DNA from 3 places in the Devosia sp. Z11_6 genome. Region 1 is predicted to be linked to each of the others. Evidence: predicted binding sites of a transcription regulator. Region 1 holds the regulator's gene; each other region holds the start of a gene.
What was found. The regulator LexA, encoded in region 1, represses DNA repair genes until DNA is damaged. The targets are predictions, from matches to a motif close to TGTTCNNNNTGTGTTCNG.
Positions count from the first base shown of each region.

Region 1 (7,548 bases):
CAAGGTCACCGCCACCACCGATGATGGCCTGATCATGGGCATGCAGCACGAAAGCCTGCCGGTACATGGCGTGCAGTTTCACCCGGAAAGCATCGCCTCCGAGAACGGGCACGCGCTGTTGCAGAACTTCCTCAACCTCGCTCGCGACTTCAACGGAAAGACCGCCTGATGGACATCAAGCAGGCGCTGGCCAAGATTGCTGACCGCCGCAATCTCACTGGCGAGGAAATGCGCTCGGTGATGCGCACCATCATGGCCGGTGAAGCCACGCCCTCGCAACTTGGCGCTTTCCTCATGGGCATGCGCCTCAAGGGCGAGTCGGTAGGTGAGATCGCCGCCGCCGTGTCGATCCTGCGCGAGCAGATGGTGACGGTCGACGCCCCCGAACACGCCATCGACATTGTCGGCACCGGCGGTGATGGTGTTGGCACGCTCAACATTTCGACAGCCAGCGCCATCGTTGTTGCCGCCGCCGGCGTTCCCGTCGCCAAGCACGGCAACCGCGCCTTGTCGTCCAAATCGGGCTCCTCCCAAGCCCTTGAAGCCCTCGGCGTCAAGCTCGACCTCACCCCTGCCGAAATCTCGCGCTGCATCAACGAGGCCGGGATCGGCTTCATGTTCGCGCCGTCCCATCATCCGGCCATGCGCCATGTCGGCCCCTCGCGCGCCGAAATGGGCGTGCGCACCATGTTCAACCTGCTCGGACCGCAGTCCAACCCAGCTGGCGTACGGCGCTATATGCTCGGCGTTTATTCCCCGGAATGGGTGGAGCCGGTCGCCGCCGCGCTTCTCGCCAACCGGGCGATCAAGGCTTGGGTGGTGCATGGTCGCGATGGGCTGGACGAGCTTACGGTCACTGGCCCCTCCTATGTGGCCGAGATCGCTGACGGCAACCTTCACAGCTTCGAAGTCACCCCCGAAGATGCGGGCCTGTCGCGCCATGATCCCAATGACCTCCTGGGCGGCGAACCCGAATATAATGCCCTCGCCATCCACGCGCTCTTTGACGGCGCGCCCGGCGCTTATCGCGACATCGTTCTCCTCAACGCCGCGGCCTCGCTGATCGTGGCCGATGTGGTGAGCGATCTGCGCAGCGGCGCCGCCATGGCCGCCGAAATGATCGACAGCGGCAAGGCCCGGGAAACCCTCGAGCGCCTCGTCGCCATCTCCAATGGAACACCCCCATGAGCGATATTCTCAAGCAGATCGAAGCCTATAAGCGCGAGGAAATCGCCGCGGCCAAGGCCCTGCGCCCTTGGGACGAAGTGGTTGCCGCCGCCCATGACCAGCCCCCACCACGCGGCTTTCTCACCGCCATCAAGGCCAAGCGCGCCCGCGGCGAATACGCCTTGATCGCCGAGGTCAAGAAAGCCAGCCCCTCCAAGGGCCTGATCAGGCCCGATTTCAACCCGGCAGAGATCGCGCGCGCCTATGAAGAGGCCGGCGCGACGTGCCTGTCGGTCCTCACCGATCAGCCCTCGTTCCAGGGCTCGCCGGCGTTTTTGCGGGAGGCGCGCGACGCCACCGCCTTGCCGGTCCTGCGCAAGGATTTCCTCTTCGAAACCTACCAGGTCGCCGAAGCGCGCGCTTGGGGGGCCGACTGCATCCTCATCATCCTTGCCGCTGTTGGCGACGATGTGGCCCGCTATCTGCTCGATAGCGCCCGCGAGTGGGGCATGGATGCGCTGGTGGAAGTGCACGACCAGCTCGAGCTCGACCGGGCGCTGGCGCTCGACGCCGAGTTCATCGGCATCAACAACCGCAATCTGCGCACGTTCGAGACCCGACTCGATACCTCGGTCAACCTTGCTGGCGGCGTGCCCGCGGGCAAGGTGCTGGTCAGCGAAAGCGGCATCAACGGCCACGAACACCTGCAGCATCTCGACCGCACCGCCGGCATCGGCACCTTCCTTGTCGGCGAATCGCTGATGCGCCAGGCCGATGTGGTCGCCGCCACCCGCGCCCTCCTGCAGGGTACTCTCCAGGCCGCCCATCCATGAGCGAGCCGCAGCTGACCCATCTCAACGAGCGCGGGGAAGCCCATATCGTTGATATCGGCGACAAGGCAGTCACCCGCCGCCGCGCCCTCGCCCAGGCGGTGATCAGCGGTCGGCCCGAAACCATTGCCGCCATCATGGGTGGCGCCCTCAAGAAGGGCGACGCCCTGGCCGTCGCGCGCGTCGCGGGCATCATGGCAGCCAAAAAGACCGCCGAGCTCATCCCTCTTTGCCACCCCATCCCGCTCACCAAGGTCAGCGTCGAGATGGAGGCGCGCGAGCCCGGCGCCATCACCATTCTTGCGACTGCCGAAACCACCGGCCAGACCGGGGTGGAAATGGAAGCCCTCGTGGCGGCCTCCACCGCCGCGCTCACGCTTTATGACATGGCCAAGGGCATTGACCGCGAGATGGTTATCTCCGCGATCTGCCTGCTCGAGAAATCGGGCGGCAAGTCCGGCGATTTTCAGCGGGCGCCATGAGCCTGCTCCCGGTTGAAGACGCCCTCACGGCCATTTTCGCCCGCGTGCCGCCCGCCCGCACCGAGTCGGTGCCGCTGGAAGCTGCCGCCGGCCGGGTGTTGACCGAGCCCCTGCTTGCCCGTCATGACCAGCCGCCCTTCCCTGCCAGCGCTATGGACGGCTATGCCGTGCGCGCCGCCGATATCGTGCCGGGCGCGAGCCTTGCGGTCGTGGGTACCGCCCAAGCCGGCGCCGGTTTTGGCGCGGAAGTCGCCCCGGGCACCTGCGTGCGCATTTTTACCGGGGCGCCCGTGCCCCCCCGCGCGGATGCCGTGATCATGCAGGAGGAAGCGACCCGCACCGGCGACCGCGTCAGCTTTGCCGCCCAGCCTCCCATCGGGCGTAGCATTCGCCCGCTTGGCGACGATTTCCGCCAAGGCCAAGAGCTGATTCCGAGAGGCTCTCGCCTCACTCCCATGCAACTGGCCGTCGCGGCCGCCGCTAATTGCGCGACGCTGCCCGTCGCCGTGCAGCCGCGCATAGCGCTCCTTGCCACCGGGGACGAACTGGTGCTGCCCGGCGCCACGCTCGGACCGGGCCAGATCGTCGCCTCCAACAGCTTTGGTTTGCGGCCGCTGCTTGCGCCTTACGCCGCCGAGATCCGCGACTACGGCATCGCTCCCGACAACCGCGCGGCGCTTGCCGAGCGCCTCGCCGCCATCTTTGCCGAAGCGCCCGATTTCGTCATCACCACGGGCGGCGCCAGTGTTGGCGACCATGACATCGTGCAGGAAATCCTGCTGAGTCTCGGCGTCCAGCTCGATTTCTGGCGCATCAATATGCGCCCGGGCAAGCCGCTTATGTTCGGCACAATGGCCAAAACCCTGGTGTTTGGCCTGCCTGGCAATCCGGTTTCGGCCATGGTGACCGCCGCCGTCTTCATCAAGCCGGCGCTCCGCCGCTGGCTCGGCGTCGCCGAACCCGCCCGCTGGCACCTGCCGCTTCTTGCGCCCACGCCGCCCAATACCGCCCGGCGCCACTTCATGCGTGCCCAAATGGTGCATTCAAGCCAAGGTGCGGGCTTGCTCCCGATCAGCGAAACCGATAGCGGTCATACCTCCTCGCTGGCCCGTGCCGATATGCTGCTGGTGCAGCCGGAGTACGATCCCGGACAACCCGCCGGCACCCTAGCTGCGGCCATTCCGCTGGACGGGTTCTAAGCAGAGCCAAAGAATTTTCTCCTGCGCCCTTGAGCGTTATTGCAGAACATAACTGGAACACCTATGCTCGTTCAGTCTTTGTTCCGATTCTGCGATTGAAGGGCTCCGATGCTGACGCGCAAGCAACATGAACTGCTGATGTTCATCCATGAGCGGATGAAGGAAAGCGGCATTCCCCCTTCGTTTGACGAGATGAAGGACGCGTTGGATCTGGCCTCCAAGTCGGGCATTCACCGCCTGATCACGGCGCTTGAGGAGCGCGGCTTCATCCGCCGCCTGCCCAATCGCGCGCGGGCACTGGAAGTGCTCAAACTCCCCGATTCGATGAACCCCGCGCTCGGCGGCCGCAAGGCCCGCTTCGAGCCCAGCGTCATCGAAGGCAATCTGGGCCGTGTTGCCGCTCCGCCGCCACGCTCGGGCTGGAGCGATGATTATGTGCGCCCCGTCGCGGTCCCGGTCATGGGCCGGATCGCCGCCGGTACCCCCATCGAGGCCATCCAGAGCCACTCCCACACGATCTCGGTGCCGCCCGAGATGCTTGGCCCGGGCGAGCACTATGCTCTGGAAGTGCGCGGCGATTCGATGATCGATGCGGGCATTTTCGATGGCGACACTGTGCTGATTCGTCGCCAGGATGTTGCCGGGACCGGCGAGATCATCGTTGCGCTGGTGGATGACGAGGAAGCCACCCTCAAGCGGCTGCGCCGCAAGGGCAACACCATCGCGCTTGAAGCGGCCAATCCCGCCTACGAAACCCGCATCTTCCCGCCCGACCGCGTCAAGGTTCAGGGCCGCCTCGTGGGCCTGCTGCGTAAATATTGACCCCGAGGGTCGAAAAACTCTGTCCCGTTCTGCTGCGGGTGGTGGCGCAAGAACGCCAGTGCTTGGCGTTCAGGCATCCTTTGGCTGGCTTGCAGCTGGTGAAAGGAACGCGGGAAGGCTCCGAGCCGATGGAAGTCGGTGCTCTGCGCGAACTCGCAGAGGAGTCAGGCCTCCAGGCAGAGGCTTTGCGCACGCTGCCATCCAGCAATTCCATTGCAGAGCAACAGCTTTGGCACTTCGTTGTGGTGAGTGCCGCCGCTCCCGTCCCCGAACACTGGTGTTACTTTACGCAAGATGATGTTGGTCATTGGTTCGAGTTCTTCTGGTGGCCACTCGAGCGCCAACCCGGACCCGAATGGCACCCCATGTTTCAGCGCGCCCTCGCCCATATAGGTCGCCACGCCTGAGCCCTGAGTTGGCCAGGAACAAGCGTCTTCAACGGAGCTCGTTGACGCCCAATAGTCCTCATGAGCCGCACCAGACCAGCGCCTTTGTGCCCCCTCCTTCACCCTCCCCCTTGAGGGGAGGGCCGGGGTGGGGGTTCAGTCCCCTCCTCCGCGAGTGACGTTAGACCCGGCTGGCCACCTCCAGCGTGCAATCCGCTCAAGCCCCATGCCCCCCGACAATAACTTATCCCCGCCCCCGCCGATCGCCCGCATAGTCTCCTCATCCGCGCACCCAAGCGAGATCATGACGAGTGGTTGGTGCGTGGAGGCTGGAGGATCGTGGGTCGCCGCGATCCGGCCGGTGTCCGCAAGAGCCGTGGACCTCTATCGTCCGGTGGTCTTGGGTGAAGAATCGCGATGGCAGCTGCACTGGCCATCGGAACCCTGATGTGGCGCAGGCAGCGGTGCCCGCCAGGGTTTAGTTCAACATCCGCGGAATCTGGCATGCGCCGCAGGAGGGAGCGGGCATCGGCACCCAGTCGCTGTTGGCGAGGCGGAGCTTCCGTTTTGCGCAACGTTTTTTGAGGCAATGCCTCGCCAACGCCGCTCCCAACCGGAGGCCTCGTGCCGACCGGAGTTTCGCCGTGCCTTGGAAACAAAAATCCCCGCCGAAGCGGGGATCTCGAAGTCGTTGGGGCTCAAGCCCTAGTGGTTGTCGCGCGGCACGCCATAGGTCTGGGCAATGCGCTGGTAAGCCACTGCTGGCTTGAGTACGGCGCCATTGCCAAGCTGGTCGACCAGCCCGCGCTGGATTTCCTGCCAGGGCGTCTGGTGCGCGGGGTACTTGTAGCCGCCCGCTTCCGCCAGTTCTTGCCGGCGCGTCGCAATCTCGGCGTCCGAGATCAGGATATCGGCGGTGCCATTGTTGAGGTCGATACGCACCCGGTCACCCGTGCGTAGGATGGCCAGGTTGCCGCCCGCTGCCGCTTCAGGCGAAGCGTTGAGGATCGAGGGCGAGCCCGACGTGCCGGATTGGCGCCCGTCGCCGATACAGGCCAGCGCGTGGACGCCCTTCTTGATGAGGTAGGCAGGGGGCCGCATATTGACGACTTCAGCCGCCCCCGGATAGCCGATCGGGCCCGCGCCGCGCATGAACAGCAGCGTGTGCTCGTCGATATCGAGGGAGGGATCATCGATCCGGTGGTGATAGTCCTCAGGACCATCGAACACCACGGCCTTGCCCTCGAACATGCCGGGATGCTCGGGATTGGCAAGGTAGCGCTCGCGGAACTCGGGCGAGATCACGCTGGTCTTCATGATCGCGTTGTCGAAGAGATTGCCGCGCAGCACCAGGAACCCGGCTTCTTCCTTGAGCGGCTGCTCGAACGGGCGGATCACCTTCTCGTCCTGGATGGGGGTGTTGCGGCAGTTCTCGCCGATGGTCTTGCCGTTGACGGTGGGTGCATTCTCACGGATCAGCCCCTGCTTCATCAGCTCGTTGACCACCGCCGGCACGCCGCCCGCATGGTAGTAATCCTCGCCGAGATATTCGCCGGCCGGCTGCAGGTTCACCAGCAGCGGCACCTTGTGCCCATAGGTCTGGAAGTCCTGCAGGTCGAGCTCGACACCGATATGCTTGGCGATCGCCTGGATGTGGATCGGGGCGTTGGTCGACCCGCCAATCGCGGAATTGACCACGATGGTGTTGATGAAATTGTCCTTGGTCATGATGTCGGAGGGCTTGAGGTCCTCATGCACCATGTCGACGATGCGCTTGCCCGTGCGATAGGCCATTTCCTGGCGATCGCGATAAGGCGCGGGAATTGCCGCCGAACCCGGCAGCTGCATGCCCAGCGACTCAGCCAGCGAGTTCATCGTGGTTGCCGTGCCCATCGTGTTGCAGAAGCCGGTGGACGGCGCCGAAGACGCCACCAGCTCGATGAACTGCGCATAATCGATCTCGCCGGCCGCCATCATCTGGCGCGCCTTCCACACAATGGTGCCTGAGCCGGTGCGCTCGCCCTTGTGCCAGCCATTGAGCATGGGGCCGACGGACAGCGCGATGGCGGGGATATTGACCGTCGCCGCACCCATCAGCATGGCCGGGGTGGTCTTGTCGCAACCAATGGTCAGCACCACGCCATCGAGCGGATAGCCATAGAGCACTTCCACCAGCCCGAGATAGGCCAGGTTCCGGTCGAGACCAGCGGTCGGGCGCTTGCCGGTTTCCTGGATCGGATGCACGGGAAATTCGATGGCAATGCCGCCCGCTTCCCGGATGCCTTCGCGCACGCGTTCAGCCAGAACGATATGATGGCGGTTGCAGGGGGAAAGGTCAGAACCGGTCTGCGCGATGCCGATGATGGGCTTGTTGCCCTGCAATTCCTCGCGCGATACGCCGAAATTCATGTAGCGCTCAAGATAAAGCGCGGTCATGTCCGGGTTCTCCGGATTGTCGAACCAGGCGCGCGAGCGCAGCTTCTTGGGCGCGCTGCCCTGCCCATTGGGGGAAGAGAAGCTGTTGTCTGCCGTCATTACCTTATTCCTCAATAGTTCCGCCGAGGCGAATACAGGCTGCTGTTTGCTACAGTTCTAGCATGTTAGTTGCAGGAGTGAACGCCAATCCTGTTGGATTTCGTCGCCCCTTGCGCTCGCAGGGCAA
Region 1 is NZ_JBYUNQ010000003.1:126,254-133,801, forward strand. It holds gene AC3YMN_RS09965 (anthranilate synthase component II) at 1-169, shown strand, start outside; gene trpD (anthranilate phosphoribosyltransferase) at 166-1,188, shown strand; gene trpC (indole-3-glycerol phosphate synthase TrpC) at 1,185-2,000, shown strand; gene moaC (cyclic pyranopterin monophosphate synthase MoaC) at 1,997-2,479, shown strand; gene AC3YMN_RS09985 (molybdopterin molybdotransferase MoeA) at 2,476-3,678, shown strand; gene lexA (transcriptional repressor LexA) at 3,787-4,500, shown strand; gene AC3YMN_RS09995 (NUDIX hydrolase) at 4,599-4,907, shown strand; gene AC3YMN_RS10000 (IlvD/Edd family dehydratase) at 5,592-7,421, opposite strand.

Region 2 (7,548 bases), on a different contig from region 1:
CCAGAACGTTGTAGATGGCGGTGCAAGTTGGCAGGTTCGACCCGCTCTCGAACACCACGTCGTCAATAACATGATGCTCGACCAATTCGCCGTTACTCGAACACGGACACGGCTCCCATCGCTTTCCTTGAAACAGGAAGTCTCCCCACTCGAAGCGTGGGTCGCGGTAGGGAATCTCCATGCCGTAAGCGTTCGTCGTGAGATAGCCGAACTGGTCAGCCTTCCGATAGTGCCCTCTCCGGCCGCAATCGGTATGGCGCGTCACCACAAGCAGGCCAAATTTCTTGGCTTCGAGGACGTGTCGTTCCAAAACGGCCTTCAATTGCCTTCTGGTCGATGAGTTGGGCGTCGAATTGTCCCAATAGAGGCTGAACCCGGCGTTTTGAATACCGGTAGTGGCCGTAAGCAAGTCCTGCCTGAGGCCAACGAAGTAATCCCAAATTTGATTGTCCATATACCCCTCCCACGACCATAGCCTGCCCGGGACAATGAGCGATCACAAATCTACGATCAAATGGATATCCCATACTCTGAGATCTGTTTCAGCTTTTCCGAGAAGCCTCCAAGGAGCGCATGTTCTTGGAATATGTCTGGAACAGTCAAGGCAGCAGTTGCGAGGACTAACCGCGGCGGGTCGCAGTCCACCATATTTCGCACGGGAATGCCGTCTTCTGGGAAACGGAGCCGGAATCCCCTATCATATTCGGTAGCGATTAAGTGCGTATAGCTTCCTAAGCCGCCTCCCATACCTTGTTCAGTATCTTCGCCGCGATTGCCGCCTTGTCCTGGGGCAGAAAGCGCCCGTAGTGCTTCGCCACCATGTCGGGCGTGTCTTGGATCGCGTAGCTAGCCTGCTCATATGAACCGGTCTGCTTTAGGATGTGGGTGGCAAGCACGTCTCTGACATTATGGGGTCCGTGGGGCAGCAGACCCCGAATTACGCCGCGACCGGTGTAGGGATTGTAGATGCCATAGCGCTGGATGGTCAGGCGCCAGGCTTCGTAGAAGGTGTTCTGATTATAGGACGCGTCGGCGCTGGTCCGCTTCACCGACTTCACGAAAAAGGTGCCCGGGTCGGCGGCATCGCCGATCAGGCGGGCCCTATGCCGGTCGAGATAAGCATCGATCATGTCGTAGAGCCCGGCCAGGTCTGGCAGCACCAACCGGAACGGCTTCGAGCCGAAGAAAGACGAAGTCGAGTTCTTGAAGGCGACGGCAGGGATGAGGACTTCCCAGCCCTGTTCGCGATCGCTCCATCGCAGTTCGCCTCGCTTTCTGTCCTCGAGATGCCGCTCCGATGTCGGCATCCGGCCTCGCGGGCATACCAGGAGCTCGCGCAAGTTCCGCTGCCGTAGCCCGAGGTGCATGCCCAAGCGAAGAAGCAGGAACGATCTGACGGACCCGGCGGCCGCGCGCGGATAACGGCGCTCATCTGGCATCAGGCGCACGATCTCCTCGGTGATTTTGCGGTATTCACCCACCGGGCTGTCGGACTCGAGCACCGGCAGTATCGGCTCGAACGGATCGCGGTGGATGCGGGCGACGCGCTGGATTTCCTTGATCCGGTGCCGGGCATGCTTATGGAAGCTCTCGCAGGCCGCGTCCCAGTCTTGCCGCGCAACCGCGATGTCATGGTCGGATATCAGGCCCCGGATCGGTTTCAGGCGATCGGCCAGCGACGGCGTCTGCCGTATCCAGCCCGTGTCGGCCCGGGTCATGCCCAGGACGACGCTGAGCATGTCGACTTCCCATTTCGTGTAGAACCCGCGCCGGCGCTCCCGCCATTGGAGGTACCAGTCCCACACAGCGGGAAACACCAGCATCGCGAAACACAGGCTATCGAGCGGCACGCCACAGCCCTTGACCGTGCTCCGGGGATCCGACGCCAATGAGCCGAACATCAGGCTGAGGTGCTCGACCTTCTGCGATGCGGTCTCCTCGTTCCAGACGCCGTTGCGCTGGAAACCGAAAGCGGTCAGCGTCGCGGTCTTGAAGCGGAGGAGCTCGTTCATTTCCCGGTCCAGGGCGGCTGGCGCATCGACCACCGCGGACTCCAGTTCAGCATCCAGGTCGTAGAGGTCGATATCCGGATTGTCATTGGCGGTCACCGGCTTGCGCTTGCGTCCCAGGAAAGCGGTGAAGCGTACGGCATACTTCTGCTTCATGGCCTCGGCCTGGTAGCGACGGTAGTCCGTCGACCCGGTAATAATGACGCGGCGCACCCAGGCCAGGATCTCGTCCTGCTCGACTTTCGTCCGGCCGAGGAAGTCGTCGGGCAGGTGCCAGGCCAAGCGCCGACGCTCATGGGCAGAGATACCCTCGAGGCCATGGCCATATGTCGCCCGCCCGCGGTTCGGCATCTTGGACTTGAAGTAGCCCTCGGGCAGGCGATATCGACGCTCGACCTTTGCCAGGACTGCCAGGCTTTGCACCGTGCGCGGCACCAGCTGGCCGGTACACCACTTCATCAGGGTACGCTGGTTGTTGGCATTGCCGTTGCTGTCCAGTGCAAGGAAAAGGTGCTGGACCGTGTCGCCGTGGCGACGCATGTGCAGGTTCAAGGCTTCGGACAGGGTCTCTGGTTCCTTCCATTCGGTCCAGAGCGGTTCGGGGAATTCAACGATGACCTTAGGCTTTGGGCCTCGCTTTCGTGGCGCCGGCCGATCCTCGTCGACCGCTGCCCGCCGGCCCGATCGTTTCTTCGGTGCTTCTGCGGTGAGGATATCCCCGGATGGCGTCCGAAGAGATGGCGCCACGTCCTGCATAGCGACGGCACGCGATACGGCATCGAAGACCGGTTGGAGCTGATGACGGGCGGCCTGCAGCCTTTCTCTCTCGACGCCGGCGGCGATGGCAACTTGTGACCAGTCGATCCATCGCCCTCGGTACGGCGGGAAGGCGTGTAGCCCGAGGAGATCGGTAAGGTACCTGCACACCGCAGAGCGCTCGTTTTCCGCTAGGAGTTTCCCCAGGCGAAGCCGGCAGAAATCGGAGATCATTCGCGGGGTCAGGGCGGCTTTAGGCATCGGCGTATTGCGTCCAGAGTTTCGGGCGCGCACGCAAATGACCGAGTCGATTTAACGAGAAGCTAACGGGCTAAGGTCGTCCCCAGCCGTGTTTTGCCACCCGCCTTATCGGCTTGTGTCCGGAGATAAAGTTTACCGGATCGCAAAAATCATCCGCTTCCGTTCTTGTTTCGTTCGTGCGCAGAGTGTCGCGAACCAATCATGGATTCGAAAATGCGGATTAGCCAAGTCGAGATGTCGAAGGGAGGAATGCCCGTCCCGTTGTCGTCTCTCGTTTCCATAAACCTGCCAATGGTAGGCCAGTCCGTGCATGCCGGCTTCCCGTCTCCGGCCGACGACTTCATCGAGGCGATGATCGACCTCAACCAGGTGCTGGTGCAGAACCCCACTGCGACCTTCCTATGGCGCGTCGTCGGCGACTGCATGATCGACGTGAAGATCTTCCCCGGGGACGTGGTCATCGTTGACCGCTCAGTTTCACCCAAGCACCGGTCGATCGTGCTGGCCATCATAGACGGTGAGCCGACCCTAAAGCGGCTGAACCGGCGCGGCGGCGTCATAGTGCTGCATAACGAGAACGCGAAGCTGCCGACCTTTACCGTTGCCGAAGGCACCGAGGTGTCCGTCTGGGGCGTCGTCACCGCCACTATCCGCGATCTCAAGAAATGACGGCCGGCCTGGCGCTGATCGACGGCAACTCGTTCTATTGCAGCTGCGAGCGCGTCTTCGATGCCAAGCTCGAGCGCCGGCCCGTGATCGTGCTCTCAAACAATGACGGCTGCGCGGTGGCACGCACGACCGAGGCCAAGGCGCTGGGCATCAAGATGGGGCAGCCCATGTTCCAGATCCGGGATCTGTGCCGCGACAATAAAGTCGCCGTCTTCAGCTCGAACTATGCCCTGTACGGCGACATGAGCCGGCGCATGAATGCAATCTACAACACGTTTTCCCCGGACGTGGAGATCTACTCGATCGACGAAAGCTTTATCGACGTCAGCCGGTTGCCGGTGAAGGACAGGACAGCATGGGCGTCGGACCTGCGATCGACGACACGGCAATGGACGGGAATACCCACCTGTGTCGGCATCGGGCCGACGAAGACCTTGGCGAAGCTGGCCAACAAGGCGGCGAAGAAGCTGGCATCCGGCGTGTTGGATCTTAGCGATTCCCGCGAGCAGACTAGGGTCATGGCCGACTTCCCGATCGGGGACGTTTGGGGCATCGGGCGTGCCAGCCAGGCGAAGCTGCTGGGCTTAGGCATCCAGTTCGCCGGCCAGGTGCGGGACATGGACCCGAAGCTGGCGCGGCAGCTAATGACCGTCGTCGGCGAAAAGATCGTCCACGAGCTGAACGGCATCCCCTGCATCGCGCTGGAGACCGTAGCGCCGCAGCGGAAGGGGTGCGCGGTCACCCGATCGTTCGGCGAGCGCGTGACCTTGAAGGTCCAGATGGAACAGGCGGTCGCCGGCTATGCCACCCGCCTGGGCGAGAAGCTGCGGCGCCACGGCCTGGCCACCGACCACGTCACCGTCTTCATGCACACGTCGCGGTTCAACGACGACGAGCCGCAGCGAAGCGTCTCCATGACGGTCGATATTCCCGAGGCGACGAACGACAGCCTGACCCTGATCAAGGCAGCGCGGCGGGCGGTGGATGCCCTGTGGCGATCGGGCTACCGATACAGCAAGGCGGGGATCATCACCCAGGACCTGGTGCCACCCCCGATCCCGCAGCGTGCGCTGTTCGATAACCTCGACCATGAACGGGCGGCGAAGGTCATGGCGGCCATGGACGAGGCAAACCGGCGCTGGGGTCGGGCAACGGTTGTACCTGCAGCCACGCTGGGTAGCCCCGTCAAGCAGCAGACGTTCTCGACGAAGTTCGAAATGCGGTCGCCGCGGTTCACCACGCGATGGAACGAGCTACCCGAATGCAGGTAACCATGACTAGCACCAGAACTCGTCGCCGTTCGGCCAGCGCCGGGCGAGTCCTTCCTCGATAAGGATATCGCCTACGTCGCGACCGCCGATCCGGACAGTTGCCAGCGTACGCTCGCCCGTGTTGTCCAAGCCAAAGGTCTGCACGTCGATCGGGTGAGAATTCAGCAGGTCGAGCAGCCGCGCGCTGGACCGTTTAGCCAATGCGACTTCGGCCTGACCACCGCACATGCCGGTGTAGGGTTCTGGCGTGTCATATGATTGCAGCCTGAGGTTCATGCCATCCAGCCAGATCGTGTCTCCATCGACGACGCAGGTGTGACGGTTCGACCCGCACATGGAAAAGCTTACTCGCCGCCCGTCGCCGCTGGCCGTGGCACTGCCAGTTCCGGCGGGCATCAGCTGATCGACTGCCACCCAGCCAAGGACGCATACGGCGACTAGAGCTGCGACGGCGAGAAGCGGTGTGAGCACGTCGCGTGGCCTTGCTGGCGGACGGCGACTCTTATCGAACCTGACCACGTTCATAGCGCGTTCAGCAACGGCTTTTTGGTATCCGTCCCCTCATACCGGCTGTTATTGACCTCTCGGCCGACCCGGAAGAACTCCAGCTGACTGTCAAGGTGGTTGTCGAGCAGGATCGCCTTGGCATCGTCGCCTTGTGCCTCCCCAGACAGCCAGGCATCGTAGGCGCTTTCCTCGAGGAGGACCGGCATGCGGCCGTGGATCTGGGCAATGTGCTCGACCGCCGGCGCCGTGATGATGGTGCAGCTGGTCACGCCCAGGTTGTCGTTATGCGCCCAGATGCCAGCGAAGCTGAAGCCTCGGTGCTCCGGCAGGTGCAGCAGCCATGGATCCTTCTTGCCGTCCACGGGACTGGTCGTCCACTCGAAGTAGGCATCAGCCGGAATCAGGCAGCGGCGGGTCTTGAAAGCGTCCCGGAAGGCCGGCGAGCTGTCGACGGTCTCGATCCTGGCGTTGAACATGGCAGCCTTGGGCAGCTCTTTTGCCCAGAACGGCACCAGCCACCATCGGCCGGTCAGCAGCTCACGGACGCCGGCCTTGTTAGTGGCGACGAAATCCACGTCCTGGGTCGGGGCGATGTTGAACTTCGGCTGCATGTTCGACGGCGGCCCCATGGGGAACAGCTCGTCGCTCAGGCTATAGAGCGCGTGCAGCTCGGCCCAGGTGAACTCGTTCGTAAAGCGTCCGCACATGCATTTACTCCCGGCTGGCAGCGACACGGTACCGCCACCCGATAAGGCCGGCAACCGCCGTTTCGGCGAGAACTGATCACCACAGCCTTCCTTGGCGCGTGGGTCTGAGCTGGCCAATCTTTTTTGCGAATCCAGCGATTTTTTCGGCTAATCCGCCGATCCAGCCCTGCGCCCGACACTAAATACCAGTGAAAGGAGGGCGACATGGAGATCGTGATAATTATCAAAGTCATAGCTTACGTTCTGCTCATCATCACCCTGTTCATGTGATGAGATTTTCGGGGTCGGTCATTATGGATCGACCTCGAAATCGATCCGTTCGGAACAAATTTGCGCTCGTCGAATTGAGTCGCCGATGTACCCGAGTGAGCCATGGAGGCCGTAGAGGCCCCAGCCCGCAAAAAGCGGCAATCCCGCAGGGACTCAGAATCTACCCGTAGCTACCCCCTCCCGAACTTCCGTCCGTTCCAGCTCTGCACGCTGGCCACCACCATCCCGACCGGCAGCAACTGGCTGTTCGAGATGAAGTTCGACGGCTACCGGACGCAGATCGCTATCTCCGGCTCCGAAGTCAGGGTCTACACCCGCAACGGGCATGACTGGACCGAGCAGTTCAAGGTCATCCTGCCATCACTGAAGGCGCTAACGACAGGCTCCGTCCTCCTCGACGGCGAGATCGTTGCGGTGGACGAGGCGGGGCGCACGAACTTCTCCATGCTCAAGACCGGTATCTCCGCCGGCATCCCGCTCAAGTTTTATGCTTTCGACATCTTCGAGGAGGACGGCAAGGACCTGACCGGCCTGCAGCTGGTCGAACGCAAGGCCATCCTCGAGGCGCTAATCGGCGAGCGCGATCCAGGCGACAGCCTGCAATACAGCCACCATGTGGTCGACAACGGTAAGCAGGTGTTCGCAGCCATGGCTGCAGGCGGGCACGAAGGCATGATCGCCAAAAAGGCCGACGCCCGCTACGTCGGCGATCGCACCACCGGCTGGCTCAAGATCAAGTGCACGAAGCGGCAGGAGTTCGTCATCGGTGGCTGGCGCCCGAGCGATAGCGGCAAGGGCATGGCCAGCCTTATCCTGGGCACCTACGAAAAGGGCGAGTTCATTTACCGCGGCCGGGTCGGAACCGGGTTCAGCGATGCCATGCGCGATAAAATACTTGCGCAGCTCGAGAAGCGGCGCCTCGACAAGCCGGCGTTCGCCACGGTGCCGAGGGACATTGCCCGAAAGGCGCAGTGGGTGCGACCCGAGCTGGTTGCCGAAGTTGCGTACGCCGAGATCACCCCCGATGGGTCGGTCCGGCATGCCTCCTTCCAGGGAATGCGCGCGGACAAGAAGGCTTTTCAGGTGGTGCTGGAAACG
Region 2 is NZ_JBYUNQ010000007.1:70,092-77,639, forward strand. It holds gene AC3YMN_RS17040 (hypothetical protein) at 1-454, opposite strand, end outside; gene AC3YMN_RS17045 (hypothetical protein) at 732-2,999, opposite strand; gene AC3YMN_RS17050 (LexA family protein) at 3,288-3,695, shown strand; gene AC3YMN_RS17055 (Y-family DNA polymerase) at 3,692-4,966, shown strand; gene AC3YMN_RS17060 (thermonuclease family protein) at 4,973-5,437, opposite strand; gene AC3YMN_RS17065 (SOS response-associated peptidase) at 5,488-6,180, opposite strand; gene ligD (DNA ligase D) at 6,553-7,548, shown strand, end outside.
Region 2: a site for LexA is predicted at 3,187-3,204, ahead of AC3YMN_RS17050 (LexA family protein). Genes of this name have one in related genera too.

Region 3 (7,548 bases), 120 kb from region 1:
CGAGAACAGCATGGTTTGCCGCCGCGGCGGCAGGCGCGAACAGATCTTTTCGATATCGTCGATGAAGCCCATGTCAAGCATGCGGTCCGCCTCGTCAATTACGAGGATCTCGACACCCGTCAGGAGAATGCGGCCACGATCGATTTGATCAAGCAGGCGCCCGGGAGTGGCAATCAGAACGTCCACACCCCGGTCGAGTTTTTTGTTTTGATCCTCGAAGGACACGCCGCCAATGATCAGCGCCATCGTGATGCGATGGTTCTTGCCGTACTTCTCGAAGTTTTCAGCGACCTGAGCCGCCAATTCTCGCGTAGGCTCAAGGATCAGCGTGCGCGGCATGCGGGCACGGGCGCGGCCGTTTTCCAGCAGCGTCAACATGGGGAGCACAAAGGATGCCGTCTTGCCGGTACCTGTCTGGGCGATGCCGATCAGGTCCTTCTTTTCCAGCAAATGCGGGATCGCCTGGGCCTGAATTTCGGTCGGCTTGGTATAACCTGCGGCAGTCACCGCGTCGGTGACCTTGGTTGACAGGCCAAGCCCGGAAAAATCGTCGCTCAAATTCGGTCGTTCCACTCAAAAGTTTGCCCGCTGCCAAATCCGTTCGAACTGCTCGAAACGGTGCATCGGGAATGGTGTCGCACCGGTTCCCAGAACCGGAACAGTTGCGTCACTTGCGGACCAAAAGGGCTAAGCTCGAACGCGTCCGCGTACACACATCAGGCCAATCGGGCGGGAGTGCAGGAACTGCAAAGCGACGGAATGGCCCTGAAACAATTTCAGCCACGCCAGCGATGGGCCCCGGGGGACCGCGATAAATGCCGGCAAGCCGGAAAATGCTCCAGCGGGCCGGACCATAGCGCAAAGCCCTTTCAAGTCAACGGCTTTGCGGTCGATAAGCTTAACTGGGTGCTTTACACGTCCAGGTCGGTGACGAATGCCGCATTTTCTTGGATGAAGTCGAACCTTGCCTCGGGTCGATTGCCCATCAACCTGTCGACGCTGGACTTCGTTGCATCTTGCGTGTCGATCACCTTGACCTGCAGCAATGTGCGCGACTTGGGCGACATGGTTGTTTCGCGAAGATGCGCAAATGGCATTTCACCCAGGCCCTTGAAGCGGGTGACGTCAACCTTGCCTTTGCCCGTGAACTCGGTGGCCATGAGCTCGTTCTTGTGCGCGTCGTCGCGAGCATAAAGCGTCTTGGCGCCTTGGCTAATGCGATAAAGCGGGGGCAAGGCGAGGAACAGGTGTCCGCCTTCGATCAGTTTAGGCATCTCTTGGAAGAAGAACGTCATCAACAGCGAAGCAATATGCGCGCCGTCGACATCGGCGTCAGTCATCAGGATGATCTTGTCGTAGCGCAGATCATCATCGCGATAGCGATCACGGGTGCCGCAGCCAAGCGCTTGGATGATGTCCTGGATGATCTGGCTAGCCGCTAGCTTGTCGCGGCTGGCACCGGCCACATTGAGGATCTTGCCGCGAAGGGGCAGCACGGCCTGGCTTTGCCGGTTGCGCGCCTGCTTCGCACTGCCTCCTGCGCTATCGCCCTCAACGATAAAGAGTTCAGCCCCTTGAGCGGCGGTTTGCGTGCAGTCGGCGAGTTTACCGGGCAGGCGCAACTTGCGCGTTGCACTGGCGCGGTCGATCTCTTTTTCCTTGCGCCGACGCATGCGCTCTTCGGCGCGTTCAACCGCCCAGTCCAGCAGCTTGCCAGCTTGGTTGGGGGAAGCGGCCAGCCAATGGTCAAAAGCATCGCGAATGGCGGTGTCCACGATCCGGGTTGCTTCACCCGAGGCGAGCTTGTCCTTGGTTTGGCCGACAAATTCGGGCTCCCTGACAAACACTGAGAGCATGGCGTTGCAATGCGCAAACAGATCCTCGGCCGTTACGTTGGCGGCCGCCTTGTTCTTGGTCAGTTCGGCATAGTTCTTGAGACCGCGCAGCAGGGCGGTCCGCAAGCCGGTTTCGTGCGTGCCACCATCGGGGGTGGGCACGGTGTTGCAGTAGGAAGCAACCCCGCCATCTCCAAGGGTCCAGGCGATGGCCCACTCAGTTGCGCCATGTGTGCCGGGCTTGCCGTGGCTTCCCGAGAATATATCATCGACGATCCGGGTTTGTCCGGCAATCCGGTCGGCCATGAAGTCGCGCAACCCACCGGGATAGTGGAAGACCGCACGGGCTGGCGCGTCGTCGCTCGCCAATTCCTCGTCGCAACTCCAGCGTAGTTCCACCCCTCCAAAGAGATAAGCCTTGGCGCGAGTCATCTTGAACAGGCGTGCGGCCGAGAAGCGGGCGCCGTCGCCAAAGATCTGCGGATCGGGATGGAAGCGCGTGGTGGTGCCGCGTCGGTTATTTATCCGGCCCAGATGCTGGATCTCGCCAACCGGCTTGCCGCGCGAGAATTGCAGGCGGTGCAGCTGCTGCTCGCGGGCGACTTCCACCACCATGTCGTCCGAGAGGGCGTTGACCACGGAAACGCCGACGCCGTGCAGGCCGCCAGAGGTTTCGTAAGCCTTGGAATCGAACTTGCCGCCGGCATGCAGGACGGTGTGGACGATTTCGAGCGTGGAGCGATTGGGGAACTTCGGGTGGGTTTCGACCGGGATGCCGCGGCCGTTGTCGGAGACCGTGATATAACCGTCGGCGCCCAGATGGACCTCGATGCGGCTGGCGTGGCCGGCGATTGCCTCGTCCATGGAGTTGTCGATCACCTCGGCAAATAAGTGGTGCAGGGCGTTGATGTCGGTGCCACCGATATACATGCCTGGACGGCGCCGAACCGGCTCCAGTCCTTCTAGAACCTCAATATCTGCGGCGGAATACTCGTGCTGGGCGGGAGCTTGGCGCGCAGCTGGCCGGCTACGCTCAACAGGCGCGGGTGCACTTGCTAACTCAGCTGCAGCTGCAAAAAGGTCTTCGACTTCCGACATGTTCCCCGTCTGCCGAATCGGCGTGTTCACTGTTGGTACCATATTGCGGTTACGCAAGCGCGCCCGCCCCATTCATGTAAGGCGCTTTCCCCAGATGAACAGTACATGAACGAAATCTGAACGGCTCGCGCAAGCCGCCGCTTGCCGCAGGCGAGCTTAACCACAGATCCCTCAATGATCGGTGAGCGAACACCCGGCAACTGCCCATTGGCGGTTGACGTTGGTGAAACATATTGACCTGCAAGCTGCGACAGGACCGAAGGTAAAGCCATGAACAAAGCGCTGCCAACTCTGATGGCACTGGTCTTGACGCTTGGTGTGGTCGTGGCCCCGCTGCCGGCACAGGCGCAGTTCGGGATCTTTTTCGGTGACGAGGAGCGCGATTTTCTTCTTGGCCCGATGCTGTGCCTTGATGAGCGCCAGGTTCGCCAGTCGGTCGAGGCGCAGGGCTATAGCGATGTGTTCCTCAACGTACCCTATGACGAGCATATCCAAGTGCGGGCGACCCGCGACGGGTGGGTTTATCTGCTCGACTACAACTACTGCACTGCCGAGATCGAATCGGTCGAGCGGCTGCGCCCCGCGCAATAGCGGGCGGGAGTTGTCCCAGTATCGGGCGACGCATTTACCAAGCCTTTGCTTCTTGGCAGCACTTTTTTAAAGGCGCGCTGCTAGAACAAGGGTCATACGGTTTTGTGTTTGGAGTTGCCGTATGCGAGCTCAAAGGGATTGTCGTACTGCGTATCAAGCGGTCCCGATAAGCTCGGTTGCTATCGACGTTTGGCCTTATGCCGGATCAGGTATTGCGTACCGGCTGGTCAATCTGTCTGCCCCCCGTTGGGGTGTCCTGGCGTTAGTTTCAGCGCTGTTCTATCTGGTCTAGTGTGCAGCAATCCCGCCTTGCGGGATCCCTTGCCCCGCCTTTCAGCTTTATTCTTGGGCGGGCATTAACCCGCGCTGAAGCCTGCCCCAGACTTGCGGGGAACGGGTGCCGGCCGGTGCGACTTGAACTCTGCGCAGTTAACACAAGTAATGACGCTGCGCGGAGGATTTCACCGTGCTGCCGAATCTGGACAAGCTTGTGCCACAGCTCAAGTCCGTGTTCGACCGTCAGGAACTCCGCCTGACCGCGAACCTGCCGGGCCGCTACGCCATAACCGAAAAACGCAGCAGGATCATCGAGCGCTTGCCGGTTTTCGCGTGCCGGCTCTGCTCGATCTCGCCCAACGACGCGGTCATCAAAGCGCCGGTATTGGGCTTTGAGGGCGAGCGCGTTTCGGTCTACTTCAATGCATTCGGCATTCTGCCTGCCCAAGTCTGCAGGGGGCTGCCGGATGGCTTTGAAATGGCGTTCGAGCTTGGTCAGGCCGAGCGGGAGAACCTTGCAGCCAAGATAGTCTGGCACAAGCGCCTGAGCGAAGGCGGATTGACCGAAGCTCGTGAATTTCCGCGCGTCGTTCCGGAAAACGCGGCCAGCATGGTGACGCTGCCCAGCGGAGAGCAGGAGCACTGCGTGGTGGCCGATATTTCCCGCTCGGGTGCTGCCGTGCTGACCGCGTGCCGGCCCGGTATCGGCACACCTGTCGCCCTGGGCCGCATGATCGGCCGCGTCGTGCGCCACACGGCTGAGGGCTTTGCCCTGCAGTTTCTCCAGATCCAGGATGCAAATCGGCTGGAAGAGATGTTGCTGCCGCCCAAGGCGAGCAAACGCTAGGGCAGGGGCTCTCCCGATAGGAGAAAGGGGCCTCGCGGCCCCTTCCCAGTTTTGGTGTTCGGCTTAGGCCGAGTAGTACATCTCGTACTCGACGGGATGCGGGGTCTGCTCGAATTTGATCACTTCGGTCATCTTGAGCTCGATATAGCTGTCGATCTGATCGTTGTCGAAGACGCCGCCAGCCAGCAGGAACTCGCGATCCTTGTTGAGGCTGTCGAGGGCTTCGCGCAGCGAGCCGCAAACATGCGGGATCTGCATCAGCTCCTGGCGGGGCAGCTCGTACAGGTCCTTGTCCATCGGATCGCCGGGATGGATCTTGTTCTTGATGCCGTCGAGGCCAGCCATCAGCATGGCCGAGAAGGCCAGGTATGGGTTCGCCAGCGGATCGGGGAAGCGGATCTCGATGCGCTTGGACTTCGGCGACTGACCGAAGGGGATACGGCAAGAGGCCGAACGGTTACGGGCCGAGTAGGCCAGCAGAACCGGAGCTTCAAAACCGGGCACCAGGCGCTTGTAGCTGTTGGTGGTGGGGTTGGTGAAGGCGTTGATGGCCTTGGCGTGCTTGATGATGCCGCCGATGTAGTACAGGGCTTCCATCGAGAGGCCGGCATACTGGTCACCAGCAAACAGCGGCTTGCCGTCGCGCCAGATCGACTGGTGGCAGTGCATGCCCGAGCCGTTGTCGCCAAAGATTGGCTTGGGCATGAAGGTCACGGTCTTGCCATAAGCGTTGGCAACCTGGTGGATGACATACTTGTAGATCTGTACGTCGTCCGCAGCCTTGATCATCGGGGCAAACTTGATCCCGAGTTCGTGCTGAGCCGAGGCCACTTCGTGGTGGTGCTTTTCAACCACAACGCCCATGTCGGCCATTGCAGCGAGCATTTCGCTGCGGATGTCCTGCGCGCTGTCGAGCGGCGGCACGGGGAAGTAGCCCTTCTTGAGGCCGATATGGTGGCCATTGTTGCCGCCTTCATAGGCGGTGTCGTTGTTGGACGGTAGCTCGGGATGATCGACCTCGAAGCCAACCTTGAAGGGGGTATTGGAATACTTCACATCGTCGAACATGAAGAATTCGGGCTCGGCGCCGAACATGACGCTGTCGCCAATACCGGACGCCTTAAGATAGGCCTCGGCCTTCTTGGCGGTGGTGCGGGGATCGCGGGTATAGGGCTGGTAGGTCAGGGGATCGAGAATGTCGCAGTTGATGGCGAGGGTCGATGCACCAAAGAACGGGTCCATATAGGCCGAGTTCGGATCGGGCATCAGCACCATGTCGCTCTCGTTGATGGCCTTCCAGCCACCGATCGAGGAGCCGTCGAACATGGTGCCTTCTTCGAAGATGTCCTCATCGACGACGCTCACGTCCATGGTGACGTGCTGCAGCTTGCCGCGCGGGTCGGTAAAGCGCAGGTCGACATACTTGATGTTCTCGTCCTTGATGCGCTTGAGGATATCGCTTGCGGTAGTCATTAAGTCTTCCCCTGTTTGGATCGGATGTTGGTTGATGGTCTCGCGCGCTGCTTAAAGCGCGTCGTCGCCAAATTCGCCGGTGCGGATGCGGATGGCCTGCTCAATGGAATAGACAAAGATCTTGCCATCGCCGATGCGCCCGGTTTGTGCTGCATTGCGGATCGCTTCGATTGCCTTCTCGGCCAGCTCGTCGGGGCACACGACCTCGACTTTGACCTTGGGCAGAAAGTCCACCACATATTCGGCGCCGCGATAGAGTTCGGTGTGACCCTTCTGGCGCCCAAAGCCTTTGGCTTCGGTCACCGTGATGCCTTGCAGGCCGACTTCCTGCAGGGCCTCTTTGACCTCGTCCAGCTTGAACGGCTTTACGATGGCCTCGATCTTTTTCACGTGTGCCTCCACTTGCTACGATAGGCTGGTACCGCCTCACAGTATGCATGACCCGTGCCAACCCAAAGGGAAAGCCCAAAACGTAAGCTTTTGCCGTCCTTTGCGGCGAAACCTATGGGGAAAGCGGACGCGCAGGGTCGGAGAATGAGCAGTTTTGGTGCTCCATGCACAAAAAGCGGGCAGGCGACAGGTTCGCAAGAGGGCGAGCCGAGCCCGCAACGGCCGCAATCAAGCTTTGACTGCCGTTTCATCTTAGGCTAGACCCTCGCGCAACCCGGCCAGCGGGACTTTAGCGGGTGTGGCGGAACTGGCAGACGCACTGGATTTAGGTTCCAGCGCCGCAAGGCGTGGAGGTTCGACCCCTCTCACCCGCACCATATACTCTCTGGCCCAAACCAATCAAAACGGGATGAAGACCGAATGCAGGTTACCGAAACCCTCAATGAGGGCCTGAAGCGCAAGTTGAGCGTGACCATTCCAGCCCAGGACCTGGTGACGCGCCTTGATGCCAAGCTCGAAGAGCTCAAGGGCCAGGCCAACATCAAGGGCTTCCGTCCCGGCAAGGTGCCAATGTCTCACCTGCGCAAGATGTATGGCCGCTCGGCCATGTCCGAAGTGATGACCGACGCCATCAACACCACCGTGTCCGATGCCCTCGAAGAGCGCTCCGAGCGTGCGGCTGCCCAGCCCAAGGTTGACCTGCCCGACGATCAGGCCGTGATCAACGACGTGCTCGACGGCAAGGCCGACCTGGCGTTTGAAGTTGAATACGAGATCCTGCCCCCGGTTGAGCTGTCTGACCTCAATGGCATCAAGCTGGTCAAGCCAGTGGTCGAGATCACCGAAGAAGAGCTTGACGCCGAGGTCAATCGCGTCTTCGCCCAGAACCGCGGCTACACCGACAAGGGCGACGACGCCGTTGTGGAAAATGGCGATCGTCTGGGCCTGAGCTTTGTCGGCAAGATCGAGGGCGAACCCTTTGAAGGTGGCACCTCCGACCACGCTCACCTGACGGTTGGCGCTGGCGAGTTCATCCCC
Region 3 is NZ_JBYUNQ010000003.1:247,648-255,195, reverse strand. It holds gene AC3YMN_RS10575 (DEAD/DEAH box helicase) at 1-558, opposite strand, end outside; gene parE (DNA topoisomerase IV subunit B) at 912-2,933, opposite strand; gene AC3YMN_RS10565 (hypothetical protein) at 3,204-3,524, shown strand; gene AC3YMN_RS10560 (PilZ domain-containing protein) at 3,991-4,647, shown strand; gene glnA (type I glutamate--ammonia ligase) at 4,711-6,120, opposite strand; gene AC3YMN_RS10550 (P-II family nitrogen regulator) at 6,172-6,510, opposite strand; tRNA gene AC3YMN_RS10545 (tRNA-Leu) at 6,803-6,887, shown strand; gene tig (trigger factor) at 6,931-7,548, shown strand, end outside.
Region 3: a site for LexA is predicted at 3,039-3,056, ahead of parE (DNA topoisomerase IV subunit B). Genes of this name have one in related genera too.